Linked DNA regions of Nordella sp. HKS 07. The main gene of each other region encodes a partner of the protein of the gene in region 2 in a complex. Links are inferred from orthologs where the notes say so. Each region holds a gene or a part of one and is shown on either strand. Other genes may lie near its edges. The genes, in order: hfq and G5V57_RS04265.

Region 1 (13,605 bases), 5.2 Mb from region 2 along the record:
GCCAATGGCAACGGGGACATCGTTCCGCAGGAGCGTTCCCGCGCCCGGATCAAGCACGAACGGACCAAAGGCAAAGCGCGATCCTTGCATGGGCGCATCTATAGCCCGTTTGGAAGTTTTTGGAACTATTCGGGAGCGCTTAATTACGACGCTGTTCTTATCCCGCAGAACTGATCCTCTTTCAGGTCGAGGGCCTCCGGACCCTCAAACCAAATGGAGGTTGCCATGAACGATACTCCCCCGGTGGGTCCGGCGGAGATGTCGCGTCGGCGCTACAATCTGGCGGCCCTGCGAAGCCTTGTCGCGGCCTGGGGCAAACGGAAACGCTTTCGCGCGGAACTTGAAAAAATGTCGAAGGCCGCTCCCCATTTGATCGACGATATCGGTCTGACGAAACGGGAGGTCGAGGTGGAGATCGCCAAGCCCTTCTGGCGTGCCGGAAATTGCCGGTCGACATCACCGGGAGAGGATCGGATCCCATGGGCCGCGATGGCGGGCATCATCGCGACCGTCACGGTGTTCGCCGTGGCGCAGGGGCTGACCTATCCGCTGCTCAGCTTCATCTTGGAGCGGCTGGGGACGACGCCCGGCCTGATCGGTTTGTCGGCGGCGATGACGCCCTTGGGTTTCATTGTATCGGCGCCCTTCATTCCGGCGCTGGTGCGGCGCGTGGGCGGGGCGCGGCTTGCGCTCCTGTGTTCGCTCCTGGCCGCGCTCACCCTGCTCGCGATTGCCGGGACGCAGGACGTCTGGGCCTGGATGCCGCTGCGCTTCCTGCTCGGCTTCTTCGCCAATCCGCTTTACGTGATCAGCGAAACCTGGCTGATCTCGATCACGCCCGCGTCACGACGGGGCCGCATCATGGGCCTCTATTCGTCGATCGTTTCGGGCGGCTTCGCCATCGGCCCGCTGTCGCTCGGCCTGGTCGGCACGCAAGGTTGGCCGCCCTTCATGATCGGCATCGCGGCCTTGATTCTCTGCGGCCTGATCGTGCTTGCGGTCGTGCCGCGCCTGCCAAAGATGCCGCATGATGGCGAGGCTACATCGGTCGGCGGCTTCTTCGCACTGGCTCCGCTCCTGTTATTCGCGGTTTTCGCCGCAGCCGCCTTCGAGCAGGTCCTTATTTCCCTGTTCGCGGTCTATGGCGCGGCACTCGGCAGCACCGAGCAGCGCATCGCCTCGCTCATCACCTGTTTCGTCGCAGGCAATGCCGTGCTGCAGATCTTGCTCGGACGGGTGGCCGAACAAGTGGGCTCGACGCGGACCATGTTCTTCTGTGTCCTGGTTTCGCTGGCCGGCTGCCTGTTGCTGGCGACGGCCTTCAACGCGTGGCTTATCTGGCCACTCGTTTTCGTCTGGGGCGGGGTCTCGTTCGGGATCTACACCATGTCGCTGATCCAACTCGGCGAGCGTTTCAGCGGCCAAGCGCTGATCGCCGGTAACGCGGCCTTCGCGTTCGTATGGGGCATCGGCGGCATTGTGGGCTCGCCCGCGACAGGACTGGCGATGCAACTGATCGGACATCAGGGGCTGCCATTAGTCCTTGGCCTGCTCTGCTGTGTCCTGGCGGTGTTTCTGATGGCGGAGAGACGGCGGGTCTGAGGCGAGATCTCAGCCCGCCCACACGCGAAGACCGCCCAGCGGCTTCAGGCCGAGTTCTTCGAGGCCGGCTTCCCTTTCCGCGCTCCAGAATACGATAGGCAGACCGGGATAGGCGTCAGCGATGGCGTCGGTCAAACCGAGCGTGAAGACCGTTTCATCGCCTCCGGAAAACCAGTTTGAAAGGCCTATGGCACTGCCTGAGGCGTAAGAGATTCCTCCGGCCGCGATCTGACCGCCCCGGCAAAACCGCCAGAAGCGTATGCGTTCATCGGCCAGTAGAGTGTTCTTGAAGGGATGGCTGGCGACGCCCTCGCCCCAGGCCCCAGCCCAGCGCGCCAAGTCCCGCAGCGTGTTTATACACTCCCACGGGCGCTCCTTCGTCGAACCTCGCCAAATGGGATGCCCGCCATACCATTGCGCTTCGATCACCGGCGCAAACCCCAGAGATGCCAGATCGAGATCGCGGAAGCTGTCCTTGATGCTCCACTCTCCCACCTCCGGCCTCTGTCTCAGCGCGTGCACGATCTTCGTCACGGCCGCCTGGGCCTTCGGCAGTCGCGTGATCACATTCGGGTAAAAGCGTGGTGACGGCGCGCGATTGACCCAGGCATACGAATTATCGATCTCGTTCGAGCCATGCGCCGCGCAGACAGCGCTGCACCAGCCGATATTGTCCCCGATCGCCGCTTGTCGAAGCACCTCCCGCTTCATCTCTATTTCGCCGGTCCGGCTGGCTCCCAGAGCTCGATCGGGTTGCCTTCCGGATCATGGATGCGGCAGAAGCGCCCCACTTCGGAATCCCATTCGGCACGCGTCTCGATAGCGATGCCGGCCGCCTTGAGCTGAGCCATCATGCGATCGAGATCATCGACGCGGAAGTTGACCATCCATTGCTGTTTGGGCCTGCCAAAATAAGTGGTGTCGGCGGCAAATGGCCCGAAGATGGTGGTGCCCGCCTCCTGTCGCCACACCGTCGTCTGGATGTTGCCGATGCCGAGATGTGTTTCATACCAGGCCGCCAGCGCCGTCGGATCGCGCGCCCGGAAGAACAGCCCCCCAATACCCGTCACCTTGGCCATGTGCGTGCCTCCCCCTTGTTGCAATCCCGCATGATGCGGCAGGACAATCCGTCTGTCATCCTGTTTATCGGGAGAACCAGGCGGTGGCGAGCTCGCGATCGCCATCGGTCAACTCATGGCCCGCTTCGATGATCCGCGCCTCCAGATCGGCACCGCCTCCCCGCAAGGCCTGCTCCAAGGGGGGCGCCAGAGCGCGATAGGGATCGGCGCTTCCCGAAACCATCAGTGTACGGAGTTGCGAGAGATCGGCCCGGGGGGCCTGGTCGAGTACCATGACCGGGCGCAGCAATATCGCGCGCTTCACCTGTCCGGGATGCAGCAGCATCATGGCCGCCAGGAGATTGGCGCCATTGGAATAACCAAGGAAAGTCAGCTTGTCCGCCGCCAGGCCATAGGCCTTGACCGCTTCGTCGATGAAGACCGCAAAGGCTGCGGCCTCGAAGCGGATGTCGGCCTGATCGAATGAAGTGGGCGTAAGCCGCCGGAACCAGCGCAAAATGCCCTCCTCCGTGCTGCGGCCCCGCACCCCCAGCAGCGTCGCTTGCGGGGCGATGCGGCGGGCCAGCGGCATCAGATCGGCTTCGTTGCCGCCCGTACCATGCAGCAGCACTATCGTGCTTCCGTCGGGAGCCTCGGGGGCGCTGAAGCGATGGATGAACGGCAGATCGCGATAGATTACCCGTGCTTCTCCCGGGAGCGAAAATTGCGGCAGCATGGTTTCGAGGTCGCGGGCCCGCTCCCTCTCCTGTGGCGGCAAGAAGAGCCGCTCTCCCAGGTTTTCGACCGGCTCGTCGATGGTGAAGCCCGGTCCGTCGGTCGCGAGTTCGAGCAAGGTGCCGGCGGGCTCGCGCACATAGAGCGAGATGAAATAATTGCGGTCATGCACTGTGGTCGGGCTGGAATTGAGCCGGGCAAGGCCCTGCTCCACCTGGCGCAGGCTCGCCACATCGGGACTGCGCAAGGCAACGTGATCGGCGATGCCGGTTCCCGGCAGGCCCGGCCAGAAGCCATGCGCGTCGCGGATGTCGATCACATCGTCCGCTTGCGAGATGAGGCGTTCGACAGCACCGTCGCGGGCCTGGCGGCGCCATCCGAAATGGCGACTGATGAAGGAGGCGGTCTCTTCGGGCGCCTCCGACAGGATCGTGGCGCCTCTGATGCGACGGATCGCATGCTCGGCCGGAATGTCCGGCGTTGCCCATGGATCGTTCGCCGACAGAGCAGCGCCGACCAGTTTCACCGTGACGCCGTCGGGATCGCGCAGGCGTAAGCTCGTCTCGCCGAATTCCGTTGTCGGTCCCGACGCCGTGACATGGAAGCGCAAGGCGCGCTCGAGCCAGAAGCCGAGGCTCATAGGATCGATCGCCAGAGCCACCTCGCCGACCTGGCCATGGCCGGCCCGGCCCTGGGCGCCATCCTCCCAGACCAGGAAGGTGATCAGCGAGCCGGGCGAGCCTGAGCGGTCGCCATAAAAGAGGTGAAGCTGGGTCGCATCCTCATAACCGCCGGTGCGCTTGACGAGCCGCATCCCCAGGAAGCCGACATAAAAATCGACATTGGCCTGCACCTTGCGGGTGATGAGCGTGATGTGGTGGAGTCCGGTGGTCACGGGCTCAGCTCCATATGAACGATCTCGATGGGATCGCAGCCGAGCCCGTGGGAGAAATAGCCGCGTTCAATCGTACGGAAGCCGTGGCGCCGGTAGAAGCCTTCCGCATTGATGGTGGATTCGACCTTGATCGGCCCCGTATGTCCCTTGCGGGCATTTTCGATACCGATATCGAGCAGCCGCGCGCCAAGCCCCGAACCGGCCACGCCCGGCAGCAGAAACAGGCGGGTTACCTCGCCGGGCTCGGAATCGACAAAGCCCATGATCTTTCCCTTGTACTCGGCCACGACAACCTGTCCGCGCGATATCAGGTCTTCGTAGTAAGCCGGGCTGCGATCACCCATCCAGCTGGCGATCTGTTCCGGCGAATAGTGATCCCGGGCCAGCGCCGCGACGGAGCGCCGCGTGATATCGAACAGCGCTTCGCCATCTCCTTGCCGTGCCGGACGCAAACTTACCGTGTCCATGCTTCATATACTCCCGGCAACTGACGGCAACTCTGCGGCGATGCTCATGACGCGAGCCCCAGCCATGACAGTGCCGCATGCTCGCCCGGCAAGACCGATTGAATGATAGGCGGAACGAGGCTCAATCCATTGTCTCCATTCATGAACATCACGAACGCGCTTCGTCGTGCCGGTATTCCCATGGCGAATGCCCTGGCGCCGGGGTTAGCACCCCAATGAAAGAAGCCGCCGGCCTGTGTATCAAGGCCCCACCCTAAGCCCCAGGCCACGCCCTCCTCGAGCGTCTGCATCTCCCTTTCCAAGGCTTCCGTACGTTTCAGGGGGACTTGCGGCCCCGGCGTCATCCATTGACGCGCCATCCCTTGTGTCAACAAGCTGCCGTGGAGGCTGGCGGCGAGGAACCTTCCGTAATCCGGGGCAGTCGTCAGCAGCGAATAGGCCGCATTCGCCTCACGCGGCATGAACCGGTCCAGGACCGTCTCCGCCTCATGTGCGTCAGCCACGCGCGCTGCAAAATCCGGGCGCCAGACGAAGCTGGACTGGCGCATGTCAAGAGGATCGAAAACGAGTCGCCTGACGAGAGTATTGAGCGGTTCTCGCGTCAGGTGCTCGAGCGCGCTCTGGAGATACACGAAGCCCTCGCCGGAATAGCTGAAGCGGGATCCGGGTGGGAAATAGCTGCGCAAGGGACATTCGTCGCACCGCCAATTGGGCAGGCCCGTGCAATGTGACAAGATGTGGCGCGCGGTGATCGCAGCGCCAAGCGGATCGCCAGGGACCATAGGCGCAACGATATGCGAGAGCGGTTTGTCGAGATCGAGCACACCGCTGTCTGCCAGCTGAAGCGCAGCAAGGGCGACGACCGGTTTGCTGAGCGAGGCTGCCTGGAACAGTGTTTGCGATGTGACGGGCTCGGCGGTCGACATGCTCGCCACGCCGGAGGTGACGACATCCTCTCTTCCTTCGGTCAGGACGAGCATGGAGAATCCCGGCACTCCTGCCGCGCTCATCAGCGCCTCGATTTCATCTTTCATGATCATCCCAGAATTCAGATCGGCAGCAGCGCGTCGGGCTTGACGTCGGCGACAGAGGTATAGGTGTGGGTTTCCCTCACCCCTGGCAGGGGAAGAATGACACGCTGCAGGAAATCCTGGAACACCGCCATGTCGGCGATCCGCGCTTTGACGAGGTAGTCGAAGCCGCCGACGACCATGTGGCATTCGAGGACCTCAGGCGCGTTGGCCACGGCCTCGGCAAATTTGTCGAAGACATGCGGCGCCGTCTGGTCGAGCCTGACCTGGATGAAGACGATGGTTCCACGTCCGATCTTGCGGGGGTCGAGCACGGCCCTCACCGCGGTTATGAAACCGTCGCGGAACAACCGCTTGACCCGCTGACTCGTGCCAGTCGGCGACAGGCCGACGCGCGCGGCGAGATCGAGCGTCGTACGCCGCCCATCCTCCTGAAGCAAACGCAAGAGATTGCGGTCTATCGTGTCGAGATCGGCCATGTGAAATCCGCGGTAACCAGGGGTAGCTTGCGTGACAATCACGCACTTTGGAGCAAAACAGCGTATTTAATCGCGCCCTTCGCCGCAATAGCCTGCGCCATGCAATCGAGTCAGGTGGCGCAGGCGCCGAATATTCGACTGGCCCTCCTCGCGGGGCTTACGATGATCATCATCACCGCGGTGCAATTCGTCGCCGCGCGCTTCAGCCTGCGCGCCCATCTGACGGCCATCGACATCGCCAGCCTGCGCTTCGCCGGCGCCGGCGCCGTCTTCCTGCCGATTGTCTGGTGGATCGGAATAGCGCGGCTCAGGGCGCTCGGCTGGCGTCGTGCGCTTGCCCTCGCTCTCCTGGTCGGGCTTCCCTATCCGATGATCATCAATTGGGGGTTGACCTATGCGCCGGCCACGCATGCCGCGGCCCTGTGTCCGGCCTCGATCGTGTTCTTCTCCTTCCTCTTCGCGCGCGTCGCCTTCAACGAGAGGATCACGCGTGGCCGAGCAATCGGCACCGCCTTGATCATCGGCGGCCTCCTCCTGTTCATCCTGCCTTCCATATCAGGAATGCCGGACGTGCTGTTCGGCGATCTCCTATTCGCAGGCTCGGGGATCATGTTCTCCGCCTATGCCATCCTGGTGCGGCGGTGGGGCGTCGATTCCGTCACCGCCACGGCGGCCATCGCGTTGCTGTCCTGCCTGCCGTTGCCTGTGCTCCACATCCTGGTGCCGAACGGGTTCGCCTTGGCGTCCAACGTCGAGATCGTCACGCAAATCGTCATCCAGGGTTTCCTCGCCGGCGCGGCAGCCATCTTTCTCTATACCTATGCCGTGCGCCAGCTCGGGCCGCAGATCGCGTCGCTCTTCCTGCCCTGCGTACCGGTCGCGACGGCCTTTACCGGCATGATCGTGCTCGGCGAAGTGCCGAGCCTGCTGCAATTCCTGGCGATGCTGATCATGACGGCGGGCATGGTGCTCCCGGTCTTGCTCAAGCGCAACGGCGGAAGTTAGCGGCTGCGCGTCCCGGGTTTCCTGGCCGCCTTTTTTGTTTTCTCAGCCTTGGGCGGCAAGGTGCCGACGAAAACAACGGCGAGACGAAGTGCGGCCTGGACGGCCTTCCTGTCCAGCGCATTGGGATCGATATAGACATATCCTTCCATCAGCCGGCCCCCCATCTCCATTTGTCGCGCGCCCGTGACCTGCAAAGCCTGCGCCAGACGGTCCGGGCCGACACGCAGGAGAAGTCCCTTCTTGAACGTGCCGGCGACCATGTTGCCATCGAGCATGAAGCCGGTGCCACCGAACATCCTGACTTCGCGGATCTTGCCGGCCTTCGGCAGTGTCGCGCGCAGATCTGCAATGACATCGTCTTCGGTCATTGGGGGGCACCTCGGTGCTATCACGTGAGACCCACGCTAGCGAAAGCAGGATCAATTGCCAATCGGCGATGGAAATCCTGTCAGCGCGCCACTATTATCGTCTCATGCAACTTGTTTTCATCTACGGACAACCGGCATCGGGAAAATTGACGGTGGGGCGGGCGCTCGCCGAGCGCACCGGTTTCGCGGTCTTCCACAATCATCTGATCGTCGATGCCGTGGGCGCAGTCTTTCCTTTCGGTTCGCCGGAATTCGTGCGCCTACGGGAAAGCATGTGGCTCGATGTCATGCGGGCCGCGGCGCGCACTGGGCGCTCTTTGATATTCACCTTTGCTCCGGAAGCGACCGTCGCCGTGGACTTTCCGCAACGTGTACGGGCCGAGATCGAGGCTCTGGGCGGAAGAGTGATCTTCGTGGCGCTCGTTTTGCCCGAAACCGAGCAGGAACGTCGGATCGACACGCCCGACCGCTCCCGCTTCGACAAGATGCGTTCGCTTGAAATGCTGCACCAATACAGGGATGTCTTCGTCTCCTCCATGGCGCGCATGCCCGAGCCCGCCATCACCATCGACACGGCCACGCGGACGCCCGACGAGGCGGCTGCCGAAATCGTCGGCGCGCTCACGACAGACTGATGAAGCCTGTTCCCGCGACGGCCAGCATCGCGCCGATCCAGGCGGTGGCCGGCGGCGCGACGCGTGTCCGGGCCCACACCATGGGCAGGATCACCACCGGCGTCATGGAGGATAAGGTCGAGACGATGCCGACATTGCCATAGGCGAGCGCCGCCATCAGCAATGACATTCCGAGGAATGTGCCGAAAAACGCGGATCCGATCCCGAGGCTTAGATCACGATAGGAGAGCTGATGGGGACGAATGATGGCCGTGAAGGGCAGGACTGTGAGGGCGACGAACACCAATGCGGCCAGACCCGAGCGCACCGCCATGGCGGTGAAAGGCTCGACGCCGGCGGCCATGGCCGGGCGCGCCAGCAAGCTGCCCATGGCCTGCCCCAGGGCCGTGACGACGCCGAGCGCGATGCCTGCCCAGGGCACGTGCGCGGATGGCACGCGCGCCGTCCCCCGCCCCGGCGAGCCGATCGCCATAACGATGCCGGCCAGCACCAGAGCGACGCCCAGTCCCTGCAGTCTCGAAATCGTTTCGCCGAGAAAAACATAACCGAGCGTCAAGGCGAAAGGCGAGGTCAGCGAGAACAGCAGCGCCGTGTTGCGCGGGCCCGCCTTGTAGATGGCGGCGAAATAGGTGGTGCTCGCGATGATGATGCCGAACAGGCTCGATGCCGCCAGCAGGCCCAGTTGCGGCAGGCCGAGTGTTCGCCACCCACCCAGGAAAAGGGAGACCGCGCCCGTCATGATGAGCGCGGCCAGCATCTGCCAGCGCGCCAGGCGGAAGACGCCAACACGTCCCTTCAGCTCCGCGATCAGCATGCCGCTGACCGCGATGCAGAAGGCCGCCCCAATCGCCAATGTCTCGGAAATCAGCAAGAAATCACCCGCTCGATCGAGGCGCTATAGCAGGCGGACGATAGTTGAGAAACCGCTTGAGGATGCGACGGGACCTTCCTACTTTGCGGCGATCCCCCTTTGCGCCATCAGAGCAGTCGTTTCCGCATGACCAATCCCGCCGATCTCGATCCCCGCCAGCTCGCCACGCTCCGCGCCATCATGAAGGCGCTGCGCACGCCCGGTACCGGCTGTCCGTGGGATCTCGAACAGGATTTCTCCACGATCGCGCCTTACACGATCGAAGAGGCCTATGAGGTTGCCGATGCCATAACGCGTGGCGACAAGGCCGATCTCTGCGAGGAGCTCGGCGATCTCCTGCTGCAGGTCGTCTATCATGCCCAGCTCGCCGCCGAGGAAAAGAGCTTCAGCTTCGACGATGTCGTCGAGGCGATCTGCCGCAAAATGATCCGTCGCCATCCGCATGTCTTCGGTGACGAGGAAGCGCGCTCGGCGAAACTGGCCAAGGGGTTTTGGGAGGAGATGAAGGCGCGCGAGAAAACGGCCGGCGGCCCAAAGGGCGTGCTGGACGGCGTGCCGGTGGGCCTGCCCGCCATGACGCGCGCGGTGAAGCTGCAAGCCAAGGCGGCCAAGGTCGGGTTCGACTGGCCCTCGATCGACTTCGTCTATGACAAGATGAACGAGGAGATCGCCGAGCTCAAGCAGGAGACGGCGCGCGACGCCCAGGAGGCGGAATATGGTGACCTGCTCTTCGCCATGGCCAATCTGGGCCGCCATCTCGACATCGATCCGGAGGCCGCCTTGCGCGCCGCCAATGAGAAGTTTCTCCGCCGCTTCCGCCATATCGAGCAGGAACTGGCCGGGCGCGGCTCCTCGCCCGGGCAGTCGACCCTCGAGGAGATGGATGCGCTGTGGGATGACGCCAAGCGGATCGAGCGCGAGCGCGATCACTCGGCCGCGTGATCGAGCCGGCTGGTATTGCGCAGGCGGTATTTGAAGCGGTTGGCGGCGATCTCGGCTTTGTCCGTGCTAAGACGAACGGTGAGGACGACGCTGCCGTCCTCCAGTTGCTCGCGGCCCAGAACCTCGCCCTTGTCGTAGAACCAGGCCTGGCCCTGACCGTCGGCGGGATCGAGGACCGCCTCATAGAGGCTGAGATCCTTGCCGAGCTTCATTTCGATGAGCGCGCGCAGTTCGGCGAGGCCCTCGCCCGTCAGAGCCGAGACGACGACGCAGTTCTGCTGACGCTGCGCCTGGGCGCGGCGCATGGCGGCGCTGTCTTCGGCCAGAAGATCGACCTTGTTCCACACTTCGATGATGTGGTCGCGGCGGTTCTCCGCGATGCCGAGCTCGCTCAGGATGGCGGAGACATCGGCGGCCTGCGCCTCGCTTTCGGCATGGCTGATGTCGCGCACATGCAGGATCACAGCGGCCTCGATCACCTCTTCCAGCGTGGCGCGGAAGGCGGCAATGAGCTGCGTCGGCAGATCCGAAATGAAGCCGACCGTGTCGGAGAGCACGGCTTTGCGTCCATGTGGCAGCGAGATCGCGCGCATGGAGGGATCGAGGGTCGCGAACAGCAGGTCCTTGGCGAGGACGCCGGCATTGGTCAGCGTGTTGAAAAGCGTCGACTTGCCGGCATTGGTATAGCCGACGAGCGCCACGACCGGATATGGCACACGAGCCCGGCCCGAGCGGTGCAGGCCGCGCGTCTTCACGACGGTATCGAGTTGCTTTTCGAGCCTGGAGATGCGCTCCTGAATCAGGCGCCGGTCGGCTTCGAGCTGGGTTTCGCCAGGGCCGCCCAGGAAGCCGAAGCCGCCGCGCTGGCGTTCCAGATGGGTCCAGGATCTGACCAGCCGGCTCTTCTGATAGCGCAGATGCGCCAGCTCGACCTGCAGCAGGCCTTCGCGGGTGCGGGCGCGCCGCCCGAAGATCTCGAGAATGAGGCCGGTACGGTCGAGGACCTTGGCGCCCCACGCCTTCTCCAGGTTGCGTTGCTGTATCGGGCTCAGCATCCCGTTGACGATGACGAGATCGGCTTCCGCTTCCTTGACGAGGCCTGAGATCTCCTCGACCTTGCCGGTGCCGATCAGGGTCGCCGGCCGCGGCTCCTGCAGAATGACGACAAGCTGTCCCGCAATTTCGAGATCGATGGCGAGCGCCAGACCAACAGCCTCCTCCAGGCGCGAAGCGGCATCCCGATCGGCCGACACAGGCGCCGTCCTACCCTTGCGTTCGATGTGAACGACAATGGCGCGCGTCGCCTGAGGTCCTTCAATCTGGAATTTTACTTCGTGCCCGGAAGAATGCTTGCGTCTGGTGGGCTTCACCCGTCCTTGCCTTCCTCGTCGAACAGGCTGATCGGCCCGCCCGGCATGATCGTGGAGATCGCATGCTTATAGACGAGCTGGGACAGACCGTCCCTACGTAACAATACGCAGAAATTATCGAACCAGGTGATAATACCCTGCAATTTCACCCCATTAACGAGAAATACCGTCACCGGGATCTTCTGCTTGCGGACATGATTGAGAAAAGTGTCCTGCAGATTTTGTGGTTTTTCCTGTGCCATATGAAATCTTGTCCCCTTCTTTTTCGGTCACAGCCAAGGGAATCCGAGCCTAGCACGGTTGCAGTTTGTGCAAAACCGCAATTTCGTTAACAGGCTCTACGGAAATCCTTGCCGCTGATTTGCGTAATCGCGCTCGACGATTCAATAGGCCGTTGGTCTATGGACATTCGGGCGAATGTTGGGCGTCCATTACTATCCCTTCATTCCTGCACAGATTTCTCCGCCATAATGTTTCGGCGTAGCAATATAATCCTGAACGAATCTACACCGACCCGAGCTTGGCGCCACAGGAGATCAAGTAGATGACAGCGCCTTGTCGCGCCGAGCTTTCAGTTCAAGCTTTAAGTTGATGTGAGTGAGTCAGGCGGCGGTCGAATTGACCCGGTTGCGGCCGGCGCGCTTGGCGCTGTAGAGCGCCTCGTCGGCGCGCTTGATGATGATGTCCATCGTGTCCGACGTGCTTTCGACGGCCGCGACACCGATCGAAACGGTCACCGTCAGGGGGCCGTTGCGCGCGCCGACATTGAAGGGGGTGCCCGAGACGCTGCGGCGCATGCGGTCGGCGATCTTGGCGGCCACATCGACACTGGTATTGGGCAGCACGATCACGAATTCCTCACCGCCGATGCGACAGACCATGTCGATGTTGCGGATCGACTGCTTGAGGCGCGAGGCGATCTCCTGCAGAACGCGGTCGCCCGCCTGATGGCCGTGTTCGTCGTTCACCGCCTTGAAGTGATCGACGTCGAGCGCCAGGATCGACAGCGCCTTGCCGCGATTGATCGCATGCTCGACGAGCGCTGTGGTCTGGTTCTCCATATAGCGGCGGTTATAGAGGCCGGTCAGTGGATCGGTGACGGCCATTTCCATCGTCGCCTGCACATGCGAGCGCAGCTGATCAGTGTAGCGGCATCGTCGGATCTGCGTATTGGCGCGCGCCAGGAGTTCCTGCCTGTCGATGGGGCGGATCAGATAGTCGTTCACACCCATGTCGAGGGCGCGCAGCAGGCGTTGATGATCGTCAGGCGCCACGACGATAAGGATCGGCGTCTGGCGTGTCCGCTCAAGCGATTTGAGCTGCGAGCACAAGCGCAGGCCATCGACGCTGTCCATGTCGAGATTGATGATGATCAATTCGTAGCGTGACTCCGCCGCGTGCATGACGGCGGTCAGGGGATCGTCGATCACCGTCACTTCGTGATGCGGTACGAGGGCCTGGCGGGTGCGCTCGGCGGTATTGGCGCGATTGTCGATGACCAGGATCCTGCCGGGCCTTGAGGAGTCGATGCTGTCGCCGCCGCCGAGCATCTTGACGGTCCCGCCATTGGGCGAGCGCGCGCGCAATTCGTCGGTGAGCATCTTGAGCCTGACAAGGCTCTTTACCCGGCAGAACAGCGCCAGGTCGTTCACCGGCTTGGTCAGGAAATCGTCGGCTCCAGCCTCGAGCCCCTTCACCCGGTCTTCCGGCTGGTCGAGGGCGGTGACCATGACCACCGGTATGTGGTGCGTCTGCGCATCGCCCTTGATCTGCCGGCACACTTCGATGCCGTCGATGCCGGGCATCATCACGTCGAGCAGCACGATATCCGGTTTGGTCCGCTGCACGGAATCGAGCGCGTCGGCGCCGTTCATGGCGGTCACGACGTCGAAATACTCAGCCGAAAGCTTGGCCTCCAGCAGGCGCACATTGGCAAGAATATCGTCGACGACCAGGACCCTGGCAGTCATTGCGGTCCCTTGAGGAAACTGTCCACGGTTTTGAGGAAGCTCATAACGGAGATGGGCTTGGAGATATAGGCCTCACAGCCGCCTTCGCGGATCTTTTCCTCATCTCCCTTCATGGCGAAGGCGGTTACCGCAATAACCGGAATTTTGCGCAACTCGTCGTCTTCCTTCAGCCATTTG
Region 2 (17,229 bases):
GGACGGTGCCGAGCGAGGCGGAGGCGCTGAGCAGGATCGCGCCGATGATGACGCCGAGCAGGACGATGTTGAGGCCGCCCGACAGGCGCAAACGCTCGTCGTCAGGGGTGGGATCAGGCTTCGAATGGCCGTCCTGGCGATAGATGATGCTGTCGAGAATGAAGAACATCACCAGAAGGACGGCGACCAGGAACAGCGTTTCGAGAAAGAGATGCTCGGTGGTCCAGAAGAAATCGACGCCGCGCAGGAACCCCAGGAACAGAGGCGGGTCACCGAGCGGGGTGAGCGAGCCGCCGATATTCGCGACGAGGAAGATGAAGAAGATGACGACATGCGCATTGCGCTTGCGGTCGTCATTGGCGCGCAGCAGCGGGCGGATCATCACCATGGCAGCACCTGTCGTGCCGGTGAAGCTCGCCAGCGCCGAGCCTATGGCCAGAAGCCCGGTATTGACGGCGGGCGAGCCATGGAGATTCCCGCGCAGCACGATGCCGCCGGCGACCGTGAAGAGCGCGAGCAGGAGCAGGATGAACGGAATATATTCGAGAACGATCGCATGACCGATTGCCGCGGTGGCGGTCGCCGAATCGAAGAGGGTGAAGAGGGGCAGGAGGACGAGGGCGGCCCAGAACGCCGCGATCTTGCCCTGGTGATGTTCCCAGAAATCATGGGCCAGCAGAGGAAGCAGCGCGATCGACAGCAGGATGCCGAGAAAGGGCACCGCCCAGGGCAGCAGTAATTCGGCGCCGTTGAGTTCCGCCGCTTGGGCCTGTGCCGGCCAGAGGAGAGGGAGGAGGAGCGCTATCGCAGGAAGCGCGCGCCGAATACCCTCGCCCCGCGATGCCGGGAGAGGGAAGGGGCCCGACGCGAAGCGACGGGAAGGGTGAGGGGCCTTGCTGAACGGCATTTCGAAACAGACCTTTTCGTTTGGTTCAGCGAATGCCGACCGTGCGTGCAATAAAACTGTGTTCAAGGGGTCCCCTCCCTCTCCCCGCTCACGCGGGGCGAGGGACTTTTACCTCAACCGCTCGAGGATCGAAACATAATTGGCGACCGCGGCGCCACCCATGTTGAAGATCCCCGCCAGTTTCGCGTCCTTCACCTGCATGCCCTCGGCCTTGCCCTCGAGCTGCAATGCCGCCATCACATGCATCGATACGCCGGTGGCGCCGATCGGATGTCCTTTGGATTTGAGGCCGCCCGAGGGATTGACCGGCAGCTTGCCGTCCTTCTGCGTCCAGCCCTCGGCGATGGCGCGCGCACCCTGGCCTCTGGGGGCGAGGCCCATGGCCTCGTATTCGAGGAGCTCGGCGATGGTGAAGCAATCATGTGTCTCGACGAAGGATAGGTCGGCAAGGGACGTGCCGGCGCGCTCATGCGCTTTGCGCCAGGCGACTTCGCAGCCCTCGAAATTGACGATGTCGCGCGCGGACATCGGCAGATAGTCCTGGACATGGGCGAGGCCGCGCAGATGCACGGCCTTGGGAAAGCGCAAGGCAGTTTCCGTGTCGCACATCACGATGGCCGCGGCGCCGTCTGAAACCAGCGAGCAGTCGGTGCGCCGCAAAGGTCCGGCGACGATGGGGTTCTTGTCCGACACCGTATTGCAGAATTCGACCGAGAGCTCCTTGCGCAATTGCGCGTAAGGATTGGCGACGCCGTTCTTGTGGTTCTTGGCGGCAATGCGGGCGAGCGCTTCCGACTGGTCGCCATAACGCTGAAAATAAAGTTCGGCGATGCGCCCGAATATGCCGGCGAAGCCGCCCGGCGTGTCGCCTTCCTCGGCCCGATAGGAGGCATTGAGCAGGATGTCGCCGATCTGATCGCCGGGCGCCACGGTCATCTTCTCCGCCCCCACCACCAGCACGAAACGGGCGGCGCGCGCGGCGATCGAGGTGTCGGCGGCATGGATGGCGGCGGAACCGGTGGCGCAGGCGTTCTCCACCCGCGTCGCCGGTTTGAAGCGCAGGTCCGGCGATGCATTCAGCGCGAAGGCGGCCGGGAAAGACTGCTTCTCGAAACCGCCGAAATTGCCGACATAAATGGCGTCGATGTCCTTAGGTGAAATGCCGGCATCGGCGATCGCTTGCGCAGCGATGCCGGCGATCAGGCTTTCGAGCGTTTCGGCTTCGAGCTTGCCGAATTTCGAATGCGCCCAGCCGATGATGGCGGTCATGGGTCAGCTCCCTGTATGAGTTAGCTGACCCATAACATAGAAGCCTTTCCCGTTCGGATGAAAACATCCGAACGGGATAAAAAGGCTCGATTACGCAAAAATAGGAGCGCTTCCTTATCGCAAAAGTCGAGCAACTTTTGCGGGAAGCGCTCTGGTCAAATAGTTCTGAGATACCACTCGTAATCGCGCGCCGTCGGCTCGGCGAAGAAGCGATCGGCTTCGACCTCTTTCAGCGTACAGAATGTGTCGACGAAGTCCTTGCCGAAATACTCCTTGAGGATCGAGGCGCGCCAGAAGGCGTCGATCGCCTCGAACCAGTTGCCGGGAATATATTTGGCCCGCTTCTCATAGCCGTTGCCGGTGACGGGAGCGCCCGGATCGAGCTTCTCGGCGATGCCATGATGCATGCCGGCGAGGATGGCGGCCATCACCAGATAGGGATTGGCGTCGGCGCCCGCGGGGCGGTGCTCGATATGGCAGGTCTCGGGCGCGCCCGCCGGGATGCGCAGCGAGACGGTGCGGTTGTTGACGCCCCAGCTCGCCGATACCGGCGCATAGGAGTTGCGGCGGAAGCGGCGATAGGAATTGGCGTTGGGGGCGAAGATCAGCATGGATTCGGCCATCGACGCCTTGAGTCCGCCCAGCGCATTGAGCAGCAACTCGTTCTCGGTCGGGTTTGCTGCGGCGAAGAGATTCTTGCCGGCCTCGTCGGCGAGACTGATATGAATATGCATGCCCGAGCCTGTCCACTCGGAATAGGGCTTCGCCATGAAGGTGGCGACAAGGCCATGCTTGTCGGCGACGGCCTTGATGAGCCGCTTCAGCATGATACCTTCATCGCAGGCCTTCAGCACGTCGTTGCGATGGCGCAGCACGATCTCCATCTGGCCCGGCGCATATTCCGAGATCAGCGTCTTGGCCGGCAGGCCCTGGATGTCGGCATAGGCGTAGAGGTCGTGGAAGAAGGGCGCGAAATCGTCGAGATCCTGCAGGTGATAGGCCTGGTAGTGCTGCGGGCGCGCGCCGTTGGTGAGCGCCTTGGGCGCCCTGGGCGTGCCGGCGAAGGCCGATTCACGATCCATCAGGAAGAATTCGACCTCGACCGCGCCGACCGGCGTCATGTTGAATTCGGAGAAGCGCCCGACGATCTTTTCAAGGGCATTGCGCGGATCGGCATAATGGGGAAAGCCGTCGAGGTCATGCGCGGCGCCGATATATTGCGCCGCCGGCTGGGTGGCCCAGGGAATGGTCGTCATGCTGCCGGGTACAGGCCACAGCAGCAGGTCGCGGTCGCCTTCATCGAAGACGAGACCGGTCTCCGGCACATCCTGGCCGGTGGCGTCGAGAACAAGCGCCGAGATCGGCAGGAAGCGGCCGTCGCGCCAGCCCGGCACCAATTCGTCGCGGCGCAGGATCTTGCCGCGCTGGATACCGCACAGATCGGTCCAGATCAGATGAAAGCTTTCGATCCCGGGATTGGCGTCGAGAAAGCTCTGAGCTTCACTCTGGCGCTGCGGGGTGATGACGGTCATGATTCAAGGGCTCCCATCCGGTCAGACGAGTTCGGCAAGGCATTGGTCGAGGCCGTTGATCAGGCTCTCGACATGCGCTTCCGTCGTCGCGGGGCATATCAACATCATATTATGGAACGGCGTGATCAACACGCCGCGGTTCAGAAGATAGTGATGAATGGCCATGTCGATCGGGCGGTGGATGATACGGCCCGCTTCGCCGCCATTACGCGGTCTGTCCGGGCTGCACATGAATTCCACGCGAGCGCCGACGCGCACGACATGCCATGGTGCCCCATATTTGATGATGACATTCGCGATACCTCTTTCGAGCCTTCTGGCGAGCTCGATCAGAGGGGCGAAAGCCTCCCGGGTGAAATAGGTTTCGAGCATGGTGCGCATGAGCGCTACCTGCAGCTTCGAGCCTGAGAGCGTGGTGCCGATGCCGGAGCGGCCCGGCTCGCGATGTTCGAGATAGTTGCTGATGCGCAGCGCGGTCTCCGCCGAGAAGCCGTAGACGGCCGCGGGCACGCCGCCGGCGATCGGCTTGCCGAGCACGATGGCGTCGGGTTCGAGGCCATGGACGCCCGAATAACCGCCGGGGCCGGAGGACATGCAATGCGTCTCGTCCATCACCAGCAGCGTGCCGGTGCGCCGCGTGATCCGGCGCAAGGCGTCATGGAAACCCTCATCGGGCAGCACCATGCCGATATTGGTCATCAAAGGCTCGGCCAGCACGCAGGCGACATCGCCAGGCGCCAGCGCCGCCTCGAGGGCCGGTAAGTCGTTGAACTCGACGACCTTGGTGAATTGGGTGATGTCGCGCGGCTCGCCGATCAAGGCCGGATCGGCGACTTCTCTGCCGTTTTCGAGGCCGACAAAGGTTTCGTCCACAGAACCATGATAGCAGCCGTTGAAGACGAGGATTTTCTTGCGCCCGGTGATGGCGCGGCACCAGCGCAACACCGCGCGGTTGGCATCCGACGCGGTCGCCGTCACCTGCCAGGCGGGCAAGCCGAAGCGCTCGGCGAGGAGGCGCCCGACGATTGGCGCATCGGGTGAGGGCAGCATGGTGGTGAAGCCGTCGAGGCTTGCCTGGCGCAAGGTTTCGGCCAGCGCCTTGGGGCTGTGGCCGAACATGGCGCCGGTATCGCCCAGGCAGAAATCGACATAGAAGTTGCCGTCGGCATCGGTCAGATCGACGCCCGAGGCTTTTTCGATGAACAAGGGAAAAGGCGTGCCCCAGTCGATCATCCAATGCATCGGCACGCCGCGCAGCCAATATTTGGAGGATTCGTCCGACAAGGTCCTGGATTTCGGGTTGCGCTGCAGAAAATGGGCTTTTTCACGCGTCAGCATCGCCTCGACCGAGGCGTCCGTGATCCGGGAGGCCATGATATCCTTTACGGTAGTTGAGCCGGCACTTACCTAGCCGGGCCAGGGGGGAGGCACAACCCCCATGGATTTCTGCTCCAGAATCTGGTTTGACAGCGCTTCACGTCACAAGGGAAAATCCAATGAGCCGCGTCGTCTATGTGAATGGAAGCTATGTCCCTGAAAATGAAGGGAAAGTCTCAATTTTCGATCGCGGCTTCCTGTTCGCCGACGGCATCTATGAAGTGACGGCCGTGATCAACGGCAGGCTCGTCGATTATGAGCCGCATGCCGAGCGGCTGGAGCGCTCGCTCAACGAGATCCGCATGGCCTGGCCGTGCAGCAAGGCGGAACTTCGCCAGATGCATGAGGAGCTCATCAAGCGCAACAAGCTCGATGAGGGCATCATCTATATGCAGGTGACGCGCGGCGCCGCCGACCGCGATTTCAAGTTTCCGAAGGAGGCGAAGTCGACGCTCGTTGCTTTCACGCAGGAGCAGAAGCTGCTCGAAAACCCGTATGCGCCGGCGGGCGTCAAGGTCGTCACCATTCCCGATATCCGCTGGGCGCGGCGCGACATCAAGTCGGTGATGCTGCTGGCGCCGGTGCTCGGCAAGCAGAAGGCTTATGAAGAGGGTGCTTTCGAGGCCTGGATGGTCGAGGACGGCAAGATCACCGAAGGCACGTCGTCGAACGCCTATATCGTGAAAGACGGCAAGGTCATCACCAGGCCTCTGTCCAACAGCATCCTCGCCGGCTGCACGCGCCGTTCGTTGTTCCGCCTCGCCAAGGAGCACGGCGTCACCATCGAGGAGCGTTTGTTCACGCCGGACGAAGCCTATGCGGCGGACGAAGCTTTCCTCACCAGCGCTTCCAATTTCGTGCTGCCGATTGTCGAGATCGACGGCAAACGCGTCGGCGGCGGCCAGCCGGGCCCGGTGGTGCGCAAATTGCGCGACATCTATCTCGACGAGGCGCGCAGGCAGGCGGGGCTGAAGTAAGGCGCGGACGTTACCAGAGATACTTTCCTCAACTAGCGCCGCATACAGCCACGGGGCGCTTGGCTTTTATCTGCCCGGTTTGCGACCATCCACCCGGATCAAGGACAATGTCGCTGTTTCGCGACATGGAAGAATCCTCACGCTGAGCGCTCGCTTGCCTTTGCGCGCCGGCCTGGTCCTTGACAGTTCGGGGAACGATCTCCTGAGCGGATGCTCCCCCCGGAAGGGCAGGGGTTCCAAAAGTATAGCGACGCACCTCAACGCTTCTGCCTTATTCCCCATCGAACGCGCTTGAGCCGACCCGCACCCACGGACGCCGGAGGGGGAGGCGCGCAAAGTAATGGCGAACCATTCGGAACCAACACCCTTCCCCGTCATTGTCCTGACGATGTGCGGAGGGCTTCTGCAAGAGGACTGACGCGTGAATGCGACGATCCGACTGCAAAAGGAAGATCGCGGCGCAAAGCCCCAGCCTAATCGCATCCAACAGGTTCAACGAATTTCGCCCCCTCGGGCTCACAGCAGGAGACTCATATGAAATCGTCACGTGCGACAGGCTCGACTGGGGAAGTCGGTTCCGGCGGGGAACTCCATCAAAAGAGCGAGAAGACCGGTGATCGACTGACGACCAATCAGGGCATTACGATCTCAGACAACCAGAACTCCCTTAGAGTAGGTAGCCGCGGTCCCGCATTGCTCGAAGATTTCATGCTGCGGGAGAAAATCACGCACTTTGATCATGAGCGTATCCCCGAGCGGATCGTCCATGCGAGAGGGTCCGGGGCGCATGGCTATTTCGAGCTGACGAAGTCGCTTCGCCATCTCACCAAGGCAGGATTCTTGCAGAATACGGCCAAACAAACTGAGGTTTTCGTGCGATTTTCAACAGTCGCCGGTGGTGCGGGATCAGTGGATCTCCCACGCGACGTCCGCGGCTTCGCCGTCAAGTTTTATACCGACGAAGGAAATTTCGATCTCGTCGGCAATAACATTCCCGTCTTCTTTATCCAGGATGCGGTGAAATTTCCCGATCTGGTCCATTCCGTGAAGATGGAACCGGATCGCGGCTTTCCGCAGAACGCATCGGCGCATGACACCTTCTGGGATTTCGTGTCCCTGATGCCGGAAAGCATGCATATGCTGATGTGGGTGATGTCGGATCGCGCGATCCCCCGCTCGCTCAGAATGATTGAGGGCTTTGGCGTGAACACTTTCCGCTTCGTGAACGCTGAAGGCGACTCCAACTTCGTGAAATTCCACTGGCGCCCTGTCCTGGGCGCGGCTTCGGTGCTTTGGGACGAGGCTGTCAAGATCAATGGAGCGGATCAGGATTTCCACCGGCGTGATTTGTGGAAGGCCATAGACAGCGGGAACTTCCCCGAGTTCGAATTTGGCGTGCAAATTATCGATGAGGCAACGGCCGCCGGTCTGGACTTTGACATTCTCGACGCCACCAAGCTCATTCCTGAGGAGGTCGTGCCGCTGCAGATCGTCGGAAAAATGGTGCTAAATCGGAACCCGGACAATTTCTTTGCGGAGACAGAACAGGTCGCCTTCCATCCGGCCAATATCGTGCCGGGCATCGAGTTCTCGGATGACCCGCTTTTGCAGGGTCGCCTGTTTTCGTATCTCGATACGCAGCTTTCTCGGCTTGGCGGGGCGAATTTCCACGAAATACCCGTAAATCGGCCGCGCTGCCCGATGCGGAACTTCCAGCGCGACGGCATGCGCCGCATCGACGTCCCCAAGGGCCGCGTGGCCTATGAACCGAACAGCCTTGACCCCGATAGTCCCCGCGAAAGCGGTACAGGCTTCGCCACTCATCCTGAGGGCGATTTCGGCCCTCGAAAGATCCGGGAACGATCCGAAACCTTCAAAGACCACTACAGCCAGGCGCGGATGTTTTTCAACTCCATGTCAGAGCCCGAGCAGCGGCATATTGTGAGCGCCTTCGCGTTCGAGCTTGGAAAAGTGGAAACACCGGCCATTCGCAAGCGGATGCTCGGCCATCTGGCCATTATCGACAAGGCGCTTTGCGGCGGTGTGAGCAAGGCGCTTGGAACGACTGAGATTGATCCAATCAAGCCCGCCCTTGAACCGCGCGATCTCGCCCCTTCACCTGCGTTGAGCATAATCAAGAAGGCGCCAGCGACTCTTCGTGGAAGAAAGATTGGTGTCCTTCTCTCGAACGGCATCGACGGCTCTCTGGTCAAGCAATTCCGGAAGGCGATTGAGGCGGAAGGCGCGGAAATGGCCGTCGTCTGCCCAAAAATTGGCGGCGTCCTCCTGGCGGACAAGGCCAAGCTGCCGGCGGATCACGCGCTGTCGGGCGCCCCCTCGGTCATCTTCGACGCGGTCGCAGTTTTCACAAGCGACGATGGTGCAAGGGAACTCGCCGAGGAGGCCTCTGCCATCGATTGGGTACGGGACGCATTTGGCCACTTGAAGGTCATTGGGTTCAACGGTCCATCCGCAGAGCTGCTGAATAAGGCTGGCCTGTCGGGGATGTTTGATGAGGGCATTGTCAAGCTGGATGACAAGAAGGCCGATTTCCTAACCTTCATAAACGCTGCAAAACAGCAGCGGATCTGGGAGCGAGAGCCGAAGATCCGAAGCCCTGGATAAGGCAGTGCCGGCCGGGCTGCGGTTCCCCCGTGCCGGCGCTCGGCGCCCCCCTCTTCGGCAGGACGCTGAGAAGTTCGCGGGAGTTACTACGCGTGCAAAGTCCGTTTCGTCTTCGCTCCATTTTTCTTCGCGGATCGCGCGGCATGCCCACCGGGGCGGCGTTTACGCGTTTGCACCGCATGTTCGTCCTTTCGCGCCTCGTCGGCGATGGTCGCAAACTTCACTCTGAGGTCCGCCAGTTCCTCGTTGGTCAAGCACTCCAGATCAATCATCGAGTTCTTGGCGCCAGTCAATGCTCTGATAATTTCATCGAGCTTGATCTGCGTGGCCAAGCCGTCGCGGTTTTGGCTGTTCTGAATGACGAAGACCATCAGGAATGTAACGATGGTTGTCCCTGTATTCACCACCAGCTGCCAGGCGTCCGAATAACTGAAGAGCGGGCCGCACGCCACCCAAGTGACTAAGACAGTCAAAGCCAATCCAAAGGCAACCGGGCTGCCAGCCGCCCAGGCGACTTTATTGGCAAATGTGGCGAAAAGGTCTCCTGACGATGCTTTGGAGTTTCTCTTCATAGCCTGCCTCCTATTACGCCCACTCCTGCGATAGGCAGGCGTCCATCAATATTTTCTGCCCCACTAAGTTCCCTTCATGAGCTCAGGAACTTAGTTGCCCTCAAACGCTTTGCTCAATCGAACCCCCAAGGAGATTAGGCAAATGAGTAAAGTCGAACGCCCGGAAGCGCTTGCTCAGTTCGCAGAGTCGGCGCGACGTGGGGAGCAAGACGGAGTTGCCGGCCTCACGGCAACGGAGGCCACGACACCCCTCTCGACAAATCCGAAGGACAAGGACGATGCGGCAACGCGCATCCTGGCAGAGGGAGCAACCGGAAAGGACTTCCACTCGGAGGATGCTGTAGCACGGGTTCCAGATCGTATTCTCGAAAGTCAGGGCAAATCGAACGCCGTGTCAGAGGAAACCCAGGAAGCCGTCCAAGGCGACGATGCCCCCTATGACGCAACTCAAGATCCTCGCACTGGTAGGCCGCCTACACCGTTGGACGCCCAGCGCCTGGCACGCGACCATGAGCTGGATCGGCTATCCGCCGCGCTGACGCCCGAGGAAGAAGCCGACGAAGAAGATGCCGAGCCCCTGGAGGATGAGGCGGAAGAAGATTTCACAAGCGTCAGTGAAGACGATGAAGAGCTGGGAGATGAGGACATGGAGGATAGCGAGACCCAATTTGTCCAAGCTCCTGCCCGAATGGTTGCACCCCGCTCAGAAGAGGGATCGCCCTCGGACGACGAGGACTTTCCCGAACAAAGCGCGCTGCGAGATTCGGCGCGCGAGGACACTGAAGAGGACGCCGAACATGACGGGAGAATTAACATCGACGCTCCGCGCGCCGGCCATGGCAAGCGGTGATTCTGACGAGACCATAGAAGCGCTCACCATAGCCGACCGCTCTTATCCAAAAAGAGTCTTGAGCCGGGAAATCGGTTAGCCATCCTGCCTGCGTTGCCTTTTTCGACGGCTCCTTTGAACCTCTTGCGGTCCCTGCCATCGACCGCCGACTGAATGCGACGTCCGGTAGAACCCCGCTCTTCTGGCTCACGCCGGTAGTGCGACGACGTGGGGGCATTTGCGAACCTCAGAAGCTTGGGATTCGTCGACCGTGCAGAAACAAAAAGAGCCCCTTCGTTTAAAGGGGCTCCGTTGCAACGCATGACTTGTTCTAGCCGCTCGGAGTGCGGTCGTCTTCTTCATACTCAGGACGTATAGGTGTCGGATTCTGCTGCTGCTGCTGCTGCTGCTGACCGGGGTTCTTTGCTCCGCCGCCCTGCTGCTCCTGGCCGGGCCGCTGCCCCGGATTCCCTTGCTGTTGCTGGTTCTGATCACGGTTGTCTTTATTGGGATTCATGGAGTGCTCCTGTCTAGAGGGTTAGCTACTGGAAACCCTTCATGGGCCGGATGGTTCCTCCCGACCAAACAGGTCTCTGCAATTCCCTGTTCGCTTGCTGATTGTCTTTCTTCCCGCTGCGGATCCCCAGCGTCTATTGAGCCTCAAGCTTCGCTTCTTTGCGGTCCGCCCTGGACGAGTCCAGATGGTCTTCCGCTGATAGCCTTGCGCTTTCCTTCGCAAATCGCCGCATGGATCAAATAAAGCTCCGCTATCAGTCCGTCGTGAGCAAGGGCAAGCTTCCTCGCGCGCGTGATCTGCTTGTCCAGTCGGGCTGATTCAAGGGCGAGCTGCTTGCGACCATGCTCCTCCGCGCATCTTATCATTCGGACGAACTCCTTACATTGTAGCACTTCCGCGTCTTTCTCCAGCGCCCCAAGCTCGCTTGAGGTCTTATCTTGGTCTGCCGCGCCGTGCCTTGGCTCTTATCTTCACACTTATCTATCGAGCGTGACCGCCAGGGGGGTTAATGACCGCAATGTCCGCGTCAAAGGGCCCGCTCCAGATCGACTGAGGGCGGGCCCAAGAGGATAAGACTAGGTGATTAACCAGGGGGTCAATGCCATGGCGGCAGAAAGGTTCCACACCGCCTGGAATTAATTTGCCTCGGACTCGACCGGGCTACCCGCCGGAAAGCCCGTTACAAGGGCCTTCTGATGCGTTCGATCTCAGCTTCGGTAAGCTTGTAGGGAGGAGCATCCGGATCATAGGATTTCCAGCCCGCCTTCCTGTAGTCGTCGCCCAAAGTGACAGGGTCCAACGGTTCATGCCTGTCAAGGATCATCCGCACTTTCTCAGCCCGATCGTCGTCGGTTTTCACGGAAAGCAAAGTTCCGCCCCGCCGTATCGCCTCCGAATAAACATGGGCCTGGTCTTCCGGGACGCCTGCTTCTACAAGCGCGCCCACGACACCACCGGCCGCACCGCCTGCTAGCGCACCAGCCGCGGTCGACGCCAGCCAACCGGCAGCCACTATCGGACCGACGCCAGGGATGGCCAGAAGGCCAAGACCAGCGAGAAGTCCTGCGCCCCCGCCAATAACCGCTCCGAGCCCGGCTCCCGCTGCCGTCTTGGAAGCGTCATCTCTGTCGTCGTACTTGGCGCTGACATTGCGATTAGCAAGCAAGCTTATTTGCGACGAGGGGATGCCACCCGCCTCAAGGTCCCCCACCGCTCTCTGAGCGCGCTCGTAATTGTCATATATTTTTGTTACGGTCTGCATTGAACATTTTCCTTATGTGAGATTCATTAGTTCGAGACGACATTGCCTTTGTAATCGACGGCAACTTTTGAGGCCTTTCCATCTATCGTCGCCGTGCCGCGCCAAATGCCCTTGTCATCTTTCGTCAACATCGACACGTCCGTGTAGCCGGCGGCAAGCGCGCGATCTTGCGCCTGTCCTTCCGTGAAGCTGTTTGCTCCTTCCAGCGGCGCGCCCTCATCGACCGCAGCGGCCGTGAATACGCCCGATTTGCAATTGTCCATGAACACGGACTTGCCGATCATGCTATCGGCGGGCGCGCCTTTGCCGTTCACACGCATCCATGCTGCGTAGCGGGTTGCCTCGGCGCCGTTCAAAGTGCCATCGTTGTTCGCATCCGCCTGCTTCCACATTGTATTGCATTCCTCATCCGTCGCCGCAAAAGCCGGAACGGAGAAGACAAGGCAGGCGGTCGCCGCCAAGAGAAAAGCTTTCATATGATTGCCTCAGCTGTTGAAGGTTTCTCGCTTAAACAGCGAGTACGTGACTAAATGCTTTCAGTCGCGCTTAGTTCCTCTTTGGACGACCAGTTCTCCAATGCTTCTTCAGGAAGTTCGCCGCGCGAAAGCCGATCTGAGAGAGATGAATGACTCTAAACGCAACGGCCCGGGATAACCCAATAGAAACCGGAGGCGCCTCGACCGTATGGAACTGCTGTGAATGATTGCTTCGTTACTTGGAACTTAGTGCGTCTTGCGGACTTGACGACCTGCTTTTCGGGTCGCAGTCATTGCGGCGCCGTCGGAGCCCTACAATCAGCGTGCAGATGGCTTGCGGATCTCATCGAATTTAAAACGGAGCGTGGTCCCGAATGAACGAGGCGCCCACAGATGAAACCGGCAATTGAAAGGAGGCTTGATCACATGCACAATAGTCTACTTGACACTAATGAGCATCAATTACTCAACGCGGTACTCGCGCAAGTGTGTCGTGACCTGCAGGTCACCGACGACGCGACGCGGTCAAAGCTGCGGGACCACATCCTTGTTCTCGCCGATCATGGTGTGAGAGACTTTGAGACGCTGCGCAACTACGCCGCGCGGCCGCGGATCAACCGGTTTTCGATGGTCGATCCGGCCTAGTCCTAGGGGATGTGCTCAGGTCGGCACTCGTTCGTTCGAACAGTACCCCTTCGCGATGCCAGATCATTTGATTGCGAATGCGGTCCCCCTTCCGGAATGCTAATAGTGCCGTGCTGCGACGCATGGGGAGCAGCGAGAGACTACCTCTGACTTGTCTTCCAATTAGGATTGATCCACGGCTCCTGATTGGAGGCGGGGAGCGGCTCGCGGCCGAGAATGTGATCGGAGGCCTTCTCGCCGATCAGAATCGACGGCGCATTGAGATTGCCGTTGGTGATCTGGGGCATGATCGATGAATCGGCGACGCGCAAGGCGTCGATGCCGATGACGCGGCATTCGGGATCGACCACCGCCATTGGATCGCCCGCATCGCCCATGCGGCAGGTGCCGCAAGGGTGGAAAGCGCTTTCGCAGTGATCGCGGATGAAGCCGTCGAGCTCGGCGTCGCTTTTGAGATTCGCGCCTGGCTGGATCTCGCGGCCCTTGTAGGGCTTCAGCGCCTCCTGCTCGAAGATTTCGCGCGTCAGCCGCATGGCGGCGCGGAACTCCGTCCAATCGTCGGGATGCGACATGTAGTTGAACCTGATGGTGGGCGCTCCCTTAGGATCCGCCGATGTCGCCTTCACGAAGCCGCGCGACTTGGATCGCATTGGCCCGACATGGACCTGGAAGGAATGGCCCTTGGCGGCGGCCTTGCCGTCATAGCGGATGGCGATCGGCAGGAAGTGATATTCGATGTCGGGATATTCGACGCCGGCGCGTGAGCGGATGAAGCCGCAGCTCTCGAAATGATTGGTGGCGCCGAGGCCGGTCTTGAACAGCAGCCATTCGAGACCGATGAGGCCCTTCGAAAAGAGATTGAGGCTCGGCAGCAGGGAGACGGGCTTCAGCGATTCCATCTGAAAATAGACTTCGAGATGGTCCTGCAGATTCTGGCCGACGCCCGGCAGCGCGTGCACTGGCGTGACGCCGATCGACTGGAGATGCGCCGGATCGCCGATGCCGGAGATCTGCAGGAGCTTCGGGGAATTGATCGAGCTCGCCGCCAGGATCACCTCGCGGCGCGCCTCCGCCCGCAGGATCTCGCCGCCGCGCTCATATTCGACACCGGTGGCGCGCTTGCCCTCGAGCAGGATGCGGCGCGCGAACGCGCGGGCGACGAGCTTCACATTGGTTCGCTTGAGAGCGGGGCGCAAATAGGCATTGGCGGTGGACCAGCGCCGGCCCTGCCAGATGGTCCGCTCCATGGCGCCGAAGCCTTCCTGCTGGCGGCCATTATAGTCTTCGGTGACGGGGTAGCCCGCTTGCCGGCCCGCTTCGACGAACGCCTGATAGAGCGGATTCTTGCGGACGCCGCGCGTGACATGGAGCGGCCCGTCGGTGCCGCGCCAGCCTTCCTCGCCGCCATGCGAAGCTTCGAGCCGCTTGTAATAGGGCAGCACATGGCGGTGACCCCAACCCTCGGCGCCCATCTCCTCCCAGGTGTCGAAGTCGCGGGCGTGTCCGCGCACATAGACCATGCCGTTGATCGAGGAAGAGCCGCCGATCACCTTGCCGCGTGGTGTCACCAGACGGCGCCCGCCCAAAGCCGGCTCGGGCTCGGCGATGAAGCCCCAGTCATAGGTCTGCATGTTCATCGGATAGGATAGCGCCGACGGCATCTGAATCAGCGGGCCCATGTCGGTGCCGCCATATTCGAGCACCAGCACGCTGTGCCGTCCGTCTTCCGACAGGCGATAGGCCATGGCCGATCCGGCCGAGCCCGACCCGATGATGATGAAGTCGAACGACTCCATATGAACTTCCCCTTTTGGCGCTTATCCCTGCGCGCTCTTCTTGAGGGTAGTGGATCGCATAGCGGGCGGCCTTGCGCAATACGTCATGAATTGCGGCGTAAGCGGCCAGTTATGCCCTCGAGCTCGCGGATGCGCTGCTCGGTATCGGACCAGCGGCGGTCGACGATGTCGGCGATGAGCGCCTCGATCATGAAAAGTGTCGCGACGTTCGAATCCCAGCCCGAGGGCGCCTCGATACGCAAGGGAAAGGAGTGCGCGGCGATGCTGGCGATCGGCGACATCCATTGATCGGTGAACAGAACGATCCTGATCCTGCGCTGATGCGCGAGATTGGCGAGTTCGGCCAGCCTCGGGTCATAGCGGCGCACGTCGAAGGCAATGAGAACATCGCCGCGATCCATATTGAGCACATATTGCGGCCAGGACGCTGGCAGCGCCGGCATCAGCGTCACGCCGGGGCGGATCATATGCAGATGGGTATGGAAATACTCGGCGAGCGGCATGGTGATGCGCCCGCCGACAATATGGACGGCATGGCCCAGGTCGGCGATGAAGTCGGCAATATGGTCGAAGCTCCGGTGATCGACGAGCTTGAGGGAGCCGCGCAAATTCTCCATCACCGCATCGGCGAAGCGGTTGAGCACATGGGCTTCGGGCGCGTCCTTCGACCAGCGCTGATGGCGCGCGATCGGGTCCTTCAACTGCGCCGATACTTCACCGCGCAAGGCGGCCTGGAATGCCGGAAAGCCCGTGAAGCCGAGTTTCTTGGCGAGTCGCAGAGCCGTTGGCGTCGATACCCGCGCCGCCTTGGCGAATTCGGTGATGCTGGAAAGTCCCGCCACCGGATAGTTGGCGAGCAGCGCATGGGCGAGCTTGTGTTCGGCGGGAGTCAGCGTCGGCGCGCCGAGCCTCAGGCGCTCGGCAACGGTTTCGGTCTTGTCGGTCTTGCGCGTGGTCATGGTTGCTCTTGTAACGAATTTGACAGGCGATAGCGATTCTGAAATGATCGTTCCAGGTGGGACAAGGAGAGTCGTTCTCCATGCGTGGGTTGCTTCGCCCCGACGAGGGCGATCCGGTCATTTCGATCAATGAGAACGGGCAATCGCCGGTCGTGCTCGTGTGCGAGCATGCCGGCAGGGTGATTCCGCAAGCGCTTGGAAATATGGGACTTTCGCCCGAAGACCTGACCCGCCATATCGCCTGGGATATCGGGGCGGAGGTAGTGGCGCGTAGGCTTTCCGAGACACTCGACGCGCCGCTTCTGCTGCAGCGCTATTCGCGGCTGGCCTATGATTGCAACCGGCCACCCGAATCACTCGATGCCATGCCGGTAAAGAGCGAGGCGACGCGGGTGCCTGGCAATGAGAATCTCACCCCCGATGCGCGGCTCGCCCGCATCCGCGATATCTATCGCCCCTTTCATGATGCGGTGTCGGAACTGCTCGACCGGCGCGCGAGCCAGAACATCACCTCTCTCATCGTGACGATGCACAGTTTCACCCCCGTCTACCGGGGAATAAGGCGCCATCTCGATCTCGGCGTCCTGCATGACCGCGACACCCGTCTGGCCGATCTGGTGCTCGGCCTCGCCGGCCGCATGAAGGATATCGTGGTGCGGCGTAACGAGCCTTATGGGCCGCAGGACGGCGTGTGCCACACGCTCAATCTGCATGGCGGCACCCGCGGGATCCACCATGTCATGCTGGAGATCCGCAATGATCTCATCGACCAGGAGGCCGGCCAGGCGCAATGGGCAGCGCGGCTTGCGAGCGTGTTGGAGCAGGCCGTTTCGATCATCTTCCCTTCGACAATAGTGAGGACGCGGTTGAGTACATAAAACCGAGGCGGGGGCATATCGGAGGATGCAATGAGACCCAAAGATTATTCAGATTCCGAGCATCATGAGGACGTGAAAGTTCTACACGGCATGGGCTATGCGCAGGAACTCACCCGCCGCATGGGGCCATTCCAGAATTTCGCGATCTCCTTCGCCATCATCTGCATCGTGGCAGGTGGCATCACCGCGTTTCCAGCCGCCCTCAGCGCCGGCGGCGGCGGCTCGATCGGCTATATCTGGCCGCTCGGCTCGCTGTTCGCCCTGCTGGTGGCGGCCGCGATGGGACAGATCGCCTCCTCTTATCCGACCGCCGGCGGCATTTACCACTGGTCGTCGATCCTTGGCGGCCGGGGTTTCGGCTGGGCCGCCGCGTGGTTCAATCTGCTGGGCCTGATGTTTGTCGTCTCGTCGGTGAACTTCGGACTGTTTAACCTGTTCCGTGATCTGTTCCTTGCCCAGGTGCTGGGCATGGACGTCACCAATTGGACATCCACCGGCGAGTTTTCGACCGGCTGGTGGGTCCAGACGGCCTTCATTGCCGGCGTCACGATCGTCCAGGCGATCCTCAATCACTACTTCCTCAGGCTGACGACCATCCTCACGGACTGG

The links.
Region 1: the proteins of G5V57_RS04265 (region 2) and hfq are in contact, whole or in part, in a crystal structure (PDB 3VU3), measured with the Escherichia coli proteins. The link is inferred for Nordella sp. HKS 07 from one-to-one orthologs.

What each region holds. Positions count from the first base shown.
Region 1 is NZ_CP049258.1:6,058,609-6,072,213, reverse strand. Bases 10,078-12,911 are described here. They hold hfq (RNA chaperone Hfq), read right to left. Parts: upstream 11,701-12,911; coding sequence 11,455-11,700; downstream 10,078-11,454. Other genes in these bases: G5V57_RS28515 (PleD family two-component system response regulator), read right to left, coding at 12,061-12,911; hflX (GTPase HflX), read right to left, coding at 10,078-11,380; mazG (nucleoside triphosphate pyrophosphohydrolase), read left to right, coding at 10,078-10,088. Outside these bases: G5V57_RS28590 (winged helix-turn-helix domain-containing tetratricopeptide repeat protein), read right to left, coding at 1-90; G5V57_RS28585 (MFS transporter), read left to right, coding at 490-1,602; G5V57_RS28580 (hypothetical protein), read right to left, coding at 1,612-2,313; G5V57_RS28575 (VOC family protein), read right to left, coding at 2,316-2,681; G5V57_RS28570 (VOC family protein), read right to left, coding at 2,746-4,290; G5V57_RS28565 (GNAT family N-acetyltransferase), read right to left, coding at 4,287-4,757; G5V57_RS28560 (serine hydrolase), read right to left, coding at 4,802-5,791; G5V57_RS28555 (Lrp/AsnC family transcriptional regulator), read right to left, coding at 5,806-6,267; G5V57_RS28550 (DMT family transporter), read left to right, coding at 6,367-7,272; G5V57_RS28545 (TfoX/Sxy family protein), read right to left, coding at 7,269-7,640; G5V57_RS28540 (shikimate kinase), read left to right, coding at 7,745-8,275; G5V57_RS28535 (DMT family transporter), read right to left, coding at 8,262-9,146; more of mazG, read left to right, coding at 9,273-10,077; more of hflX, read right to left, coding at 10,073-10,077; more of G5V57_RS28515, read right to left, coding at 12,912-13,428; G5V57_RS28510 (response regulator), read right to left, coding at 13,425-13,605. UniProt on the Escherichia coli protein: RNA chaperone that binds small regulatory RNA (sRNAs) and mRNAs to facilitate mRNA translational regulation in response to envelope stress, environmental stress and changes in metabolite concentrations.
Region 2 is NZ_CP049258.1:870,123-887,351, reverse strand. Bases 6,156-9,141 are described here. They hold G5V57_RS04265 (catalase), read left to right. Parts: upstream 6,156-6,596; coding sequence 6,597-8,687; downstream 8,688-9,141. Other genes in these bases: G5V57_RS04260 (low affinity iron permease family protein), read right to left, coding at 8,774-9,141. Also shown: G5V57_RS04290 (sodium:proton antiporter), read right to left, coding at 1-907; G5V57_RS04285 (acetyl-CoA acetyltransferase), read right to left, coding at 1,016-2,176; G5V57_RS04280 (glutamine synthetase family protein), read right to left, coding at 2,332-3,708; G5V57_RS04275 (aspartate aminotransferase family protein), read right to left, coding at 3,730-5,082; G5V57_RS04270 (D-amino-acid transaminase), read left to right, coding at 5,205-6,062; more of G5V57_RS04260, read right to left, coding at 9,142-9,259; G5V57_RS04255 (hypothetical protein), read left to right, coding at 9,402-10,109; G5V57_RS04250 (hypothetical protein), read right to left, coding at 10,420-10,605; G5V57_RS04245 (general stress protein), read right to left, coding at 11,285-11,866; G5V57_RS04240 (hypothetical protein), read right to left, coding at 11,893-12,327; G5V57_RS04235 (hypothetical protein), read left to right, coding at 12,736-12,987; betA (choline dehydrogenase), read right to left, coding at 13,128-14,783; G5V57_RS04225 (MurR/RpiR family transcriptional regulator), read right to left, coding at 14,867-15,742; G5V57_RS04220 (N-formylglutamate amidohydrolase), read left to right, coding at 15,823-16,620; G5V57_RS04215 (amino acid permease), read left to right, coding at 16,651-17,229.